Regions from separate parts of the Vibrio sp. 16 genome, predicted to be linked through region 1. Evidence: riboswitches for the same ligand, from Rfam matches in the RefSeq annotation. Region 1 holds a riboswitch; the other holds the start of a gene.
What was found. A riboswitch is a leader RNA that binds a small molecule or an ion and turns the genes downstream of it on or off. The one in region 1 is predicted to bind lysine.

Region 1 (3,165 bases):
TAAAAGATAACTGCGAAAACCCAATTAAAGTGTATTCGCATATTTCACCTTATATGGGCGGGCCTGAGAAGATTAAAAATACAAATGGTGCAGGGGATGCAGCGTTATCTGCCTTACTGCACGACATGGCGGCAAACAAGTATCACAAAGAAAACGTGCCTAACTCAAGCAAACATGCCCATGCTTATTTGACTTACTCGTCGTTTTCTCAGGTATGTAAGTATTCAAACCGTGCTAGTTATGAAGTTCTGGTACAACACTCACCACGTTTGTCTAAAGGCTTGCCTGAAAGAGAAGACAGCTTGGAAGAAGCGTATTGGGAACGATAGAAAAGAAAACCTCAAAATTATGAGGTTTTTGACTTATAAAAAAAGCGCCATGAAGGCGCTTTTTTTGTTGTTACTTATTTTAGATTAGGAAATCGTCTAGTGATTTACCTGCATCTAATTGTTCTTGAATTGCTGAAGGTGTACGACCTTGGCCAGTCCAAGTTTTTTCTTCGCCATTCGCATCTGTGTATTTGTACTTCGCAGGGCGAGGCGCACGCTTTGATTTCGCTTTAGTTTTTGCTTTTGAGTCACCAGCAAGCGCAGAAATCAATGCTTCTACATCGATGCCATCTTTTGCGATTTGCTCTGCAATAGCCGACAGTTTAGCTTCTTGCTCAGCTGCTGCCGCACGTTCTGCTTCTTCTGCTTCTCGGCGTTCTTCTACAACTGTCGTCAATTTTTCTAGTGCTTCTTCCAATTGCTCCAGTGTTAATTCACGAGAGAAAGCACGCAAGCTGCGAATGTTTAATAGTGTTTTTGTTAGTTCCGACATATTTAAATCTCACTTTTATAAGGAGTGCCTAATATGAAAGATAATAATCCTGAAAAATGGATATTACAATATATAGAATGTAAATTTAGTTAAATCCTGACAAATATAATTCATCGCAGAAGATTTGTATTTTTTTACGCAAGTTTTCGTGACCTAGTTTAGTTTTTACTGGCTGGTTTAGACCATATTGATAAATAATCAACTCATGATTAAGTATTTGGTTTCATATATTGAAAACTGTTTCTAATTTAAGAATAAACAAATCGTCAAAAAATAGTCGGCGACAAACATTTGAATTTTTAGGTGCCACATTATTAGTGTCTATTTTAGATGCTTACCAAGATAGTCATTCCTTAGTTGTATGAGATGGTATGCAAAGAATGTCTATGCACAAAAGTTGGAAGGTTAATCTTTCCGGTATAAAAATATTTTTAACAATAAATCTGGCACGATGTATTGAAAAGAAGTGTGACTTAAGTACAATAAGCGGAACCTAATGCATTATGCTGGTTAAATTATTGTTAAAATGACTTTTCGATAGTTTAAAGTTTCAGCATGTGCGGTAGAGGCGCGGAATAAATAAGTAATGCTTGTTGGGGTGATGCCAATGAACAAGTAGGAAAGGTTATTTCGCCGAAGTGGGCTATCAAATCAAAGATGCTTGCTGGGGTTACACTCGAAAGGGGTAACACTGCCATAGTCTATAATTTGTAAAACTATGGAGCGCTACTGTAGGGCTGGGTAAGCATTCGCTTGCCTGTCGCTTATTTTTAGTTAATTGCTTGGAAATGAGTTCCATCAATTAGTCTGCAGTAGATCTCTAACCATTTATTACTGGTTTTTGAAGATCATGAATTTAATTGATTTTGCATCATCTCCTTTATCTCTTTTGCCTCCTTTAGTGGCGTTGAGTCTTGCTATTGTTACGCGTCGCGTACTTGTTTCTCTAGGTGTCGGTATTGTTCTTGGTGCTGTCTTGCTTAATGACTACTCATTGGGTAATGCGCTTGGATATGTTGGCTCTACTGTATCTAGTGTGTTCATCGAAGACGGTGGGATTAACACTTGGAACATGAGTATTGTCGGCTTCCTATTGTTGCTCGGTATGATGACTGCGCTGTTAACACTGTCGGGTGGTACTCGCGCTTTTGCTGAGTGGGCGCAGACACGCGTGAAAAGCAAACGTGGTTCTAAGCTTTTGGCTGCGTTTCTTGGCGTGTTCATCTTCGTCGATGACTACTTTAATAGTTTAGCGGTAGGGGCAATCTCTCGACCTGTTACTGACCGTTTCTACGTGTCTCGTGCTAAGCTTGCTTATATCCTCGATTCTACAGCGGCACCTATGTGTGTGATCATGCCTGCGTCTAGCTGGGGTGCTTACATCATGACAATCATCGGTGGCATTCTCGTCTCCCACGGCATCACAGAATACTCGGCATTAGGCGCTTACTTGCGTTTGGTTCCAATGAACTTCTACGCAATCTTTGCGCTATTGATGGTATTCGCTGTGGCTTGGTTTGGCTTAGATATTGGCAAGATGCGTGACCACGAGATCGCTGCGTCTCAGGGCCGAGGTTTTGACAAAGACCAAGAGAATGATACCGAGGAAGCTCATGAGCTGAACGAAGAGCTAGATATCCGCGAAAGCGAAGGCGGCAAAGTGTCTGATCTTGTTTTGCCGATTGTTTTCCTAATCATTGCGACGGTTGCGTCAATGCTTTACACCGGTGGTCAAGCGTTGGCTTCAGACGGTATTGAGTTCAATCTATTGGGCGCGTTTGAGAATACTGATGTTGGTACCTCTTTAATTTACGGTGGTTTGGTTGGCCTAGCGGTTGCTCTATTCACGGTATTCAAACAAGGTATCGCCGCATCGGAAATTGGCCGTACGCTTTGGATCGGTGCCAAATCAATGTTTGGCGCAATTCTTATCCTAGTCTTCGCATGGACAATTGGTTCTGTCATTGGCGACATGAACACAGGTAAATATCTGTCAACGCTTGCGCAAGGCAATATTAACCCACACTGGTTACCTGTAATCTTGTTCCTATTGTCTGGCTTGATGGCGTTCTCAACGGGCACATCATGGGGGACGTTTGGTATCATGTTACCAATCGCGGGTGATATGGCTGGCGCAACCGATCTTGCGTTAATGCTTCCGATGCTAAGTGCTGTTTTAGCTGGTTCGGTATTTGGTGATCACTGTTCACCAATCTCAGATACGACCATTCTGTCTTCGACAGGCGCACGTTGTAATCACATTGATCACGTTGCTACACAGCTACCTTACGCATTGTCTGTTGCAGCCGTATCCTGCATTGGTTTCATCACATTGGGTATGAC
Region 2 (3,165 bases), 1.5 Mb from region 1:
AGGTACATAAATTGCGTTCAACTGAGGCAAGCGAGATTGCTCCTCAACAACAAATTCAAAACCTAGCTTCTCTAATCCAGCTTTTAGCTTTTCGTGCATCTCGCGATGGCGTTGCCAAGCATTTTCTAGCCCTTCATTTTGCAAAATGAGCAGTGATTCATGAAGCGCATAAAGGCTATTGACCGGCGCAGTGTGATGGTAGCTGCGCTTGCCTTCCCCGTTCCAGTACCCCAACACAAGGCTTTGATCAAGAAACCAACTCTGGACTGGTGTCTTTCTCGCTTGGATTTTATCAATGGCTGCTTGAGAGAGTGTCACTGGCGATAAACCTGGTACACACGACAAACATTTCTGGCTACCGGAATAAACCGCATCCAACTGCCACTCATCAACTTTTAGTGGAACGCCACCTAAAGACGTTACCGCGTCCACAATCGATAACACGCCGTGCTGCTTAGCGAGCTTACCTAGAGCCTCTGCATCACTGCAAGCACCTGTCGAGGTTTCAGCATGAACAAAAGCAAGAATCTTCGCATCTGGGTTGGCTTTCAGAGCCTGTTCCACTTTCTCTACCGAGACCGGTGCGCCCCACTCGTCGTCAACAAGCTCAACCACACCGCCTGCTCGGACGACGTTTTCTCTCATGCGCTCGCCAAATACGCCATTTCGACAAACAATTACTTTGTCACCTGGCTCAATCAAATTGACGAAGCAAGTTTCCATTCCTGCACTCCCGGGCGCAGAAACTGCAATCGTGAATTCATTTTCCGTTTGGAATGCATACTTAAGTAGCTGCTTGAGTTCATCCATCATCTTGATGAATAGAGGATCTAAGTGACCAACCGTTGGACGACTCAACGCCTGCAGCACTTGAGGTGAAATGTCCGAAGGTCCCGGTCCCATCAGGATGCGGTGAGGTGGAATAAAACTTTGAATCGTCATTGGCAGCTCCTTTTGCAAACTATTTTATTGTTCTGTTGAAGGTTATTGATTCACCTTAATCCAATTCAAACGCCTCAGCAATTAGCCCAAAGTCTTGAGGTCAAACCAGTGTCACAAGTTTGTTAATTTACCAAGAGCATAAAGTTACAAAATACCGTTGACATTGGTCACATAAAAACGTTCAATGCTGGATAGGTGGCGAATATTTATGCCACGCAACTTAAATTGTTGCAGAAGAGGAGCACTGCCCAGGTAGATGTGTCGTGGAACCACAATTCCGAGACAACACATTGAGGGGGAGCAGTGCCGAGGTAAACCAAAAGTGTGGTTTTGGTTTGTCGGTTGACTTGGGTTGAGTCCCATCAACTGTCATCAGCACAGCCTGATGATGAGCTTCTGAGGTCAATAGCATTTCAAAAATACCTCTTTTTCGCTCATTCTCTCTTCAAGCAAACATCGGATGTTGGGTTAACCCCCAGTTTTATTTTCAGGAAGTCGTGGGAGAAATGCCGTGGGCAGTTTCAATGTTGCTAAGTTTGGTGGGACAAGTGTTGCTAATTTTGAGGCGATGAGTCGCTGTGCAGCCATTATCGAATCAAACCCCAATACCAAATTAGTTGTTAGCAGTGCGTGTTCAGGTGTCACCAACCTATTGGTCGAGTTAGCCAATGGTGTGCAAGACCAAACACATCGAAGTGAGATATTAACCAAACTGGCTAAGATCCATAATGCTGTTTTGGACCAACTCGAAGATTCAACCCAGGCTGCAGCCGAGGTCTACACCATTCTAGATACGGTGACGAGCCTTGCAGAAGCCGCTTCAATCCAAGCGAGCCGTAAGCTCACAGACCACTTAGTCGCGTGTGGTGAGCTGATGTCGACTCACCTGCTTACCCAATTAATGAGAGAGCGAGGAATCGCCGCCACACGTTTCGATATTCGAGATGTACTGCGCACCGACAGCAACTTTGGCAAAGCAGAACCAGAGCTAGATAGCATCCGTCAGCTTGCCGAAGAAAAGCTCATTCCACTATGCCAAGAATCCGTAGTGATCACTCAAGGCTTTATCGGATCAGACGCAGAAGGCAATACCACAACCCTAGGTCGTGGCGGCAGTGACTACAGCGCCGCGCTGATTGCAGAGGCGGTTGAAGCGTCAGGCTTGGAAATCTGGACTGACGTTCCCGGTATCTACACTACCGATCCTCGTATCGCACCGAAAGCGTCTCCAATCCCAGAAATCAGCTTTAGCGAAGCCTCTGAGATGGCAAACTTTGGCGCGAAGATCTTACACCCATCGACTCTCGTTCCGGCACTGCGTCATGATATTCCAGTTTTTGTCGGCTCATCAAAAGAGCCAGAAAAGGGCGGGACTTGGATTCGCCATCAAGTGGAGAGCTCACCGCTATTTCGTGCATTAGCCCTTCGCTGCAACCAGACAATGGTGACACTACGCAGCGCAAAAATGTTCCACGCATACGGTTTTTTAGCCCGTGTTTTTGAGATTCTAGCCAAGCACAAGATATCGGTGGATTTAATCACGACTTCCGAGATTAGCGTTTCGTTAACATTGGATCAAACTGATACCTCAGGCGGTGCGCCTCAGCTGCCGGAAGCCGCTCGTATTGAGTTAGAGGAGCTATGTAGCGTCGACGTCGAGCACAACTTATGTCTGGTTGCGCTAATCGGCAACAACATGAGTGAGAGTAAAGGCTACGCGAAGCAAGTCTTTGGCACATTAGAAGACTTCAATCTACGCATGATCTGTTACGGTGCAAGTCCGCACAACCTCTGCTTCTTAGTGCATGAGTCCGTCTCAAAGCAAGCCATCCAAAAGCTGCACACTGAGTTGTTTGAGGGCTAAGAAAAACAAAAGGTTGGCACTACGCCAACCTTTTTCTATTCAAGCCAAATATAGGGGATTACTCGCCCGCCACCTTCATAGATTCAAGCAATATAGAACCCGTTTGAATTTGTGAACGCGTTTCCACATCATTACCGACAGCGACAATGTTCTGGAACATCTGCTTAAGATTGCCAGCAATGGTAATTTCTGACACAGGATATTGAACTTGACCATTCTCCACCCAGAAGCCTGCCGCACCACGAGAATAATCGCCTGTCACGATATTGACACCTTGGCCCATGGTCTCTGTGACCAATAAGCCTGTGCCTAGCTCTTTCAGCATTTGTTCGAAATTCTGCCCCGTTGATTGCACATAC

Region 2: another riboswitch for lysine. It lies ahead of lysC (lysine-sensitive aspartokinase 3); the one in region 1 lies ahead of tet(35) (tetracycline efflux Na+/H+ antiporter family transporter Tet(35)).

What each region holds. Positions count from the first base shown of each region.
Region 1 covers NZ_OY808997.1:619,898-623,062, forward strand. Annotated here, with positions in the region: gene U9J37_RS02805 (inosine/guanosine kinase) at 1-329, shown strand, start outside; gene U9J37_RS02810 (H-NS family histone-like protein) at 409-822, opposite strand; lysine riboswitch at 1,378-1,559, shown strand; gene tet(35) (tetracycline efflux Na+/H+ antiporter family transporter Tet(35)) at 1,673-3,165, shown strand, end outside.
Region 2 covers NZ_OY808997.1:2,124,576-2,127,740, forward strand. Annotated here, with positions in the region: gene U9J37_RS09595 (pyridoxal-phosphate-dependent aminotransferase family protein) at 1-942, opposite strand, end outside; lysine riboswitch at 1,169-1,346, shown strand; gene lysC (lysine-sensitive aspartokinase 3) at 1,454-2,806, shown strand; gene pmbA (metalloprotease PmbA) at 2,865-3,165, opposite strand, start outside.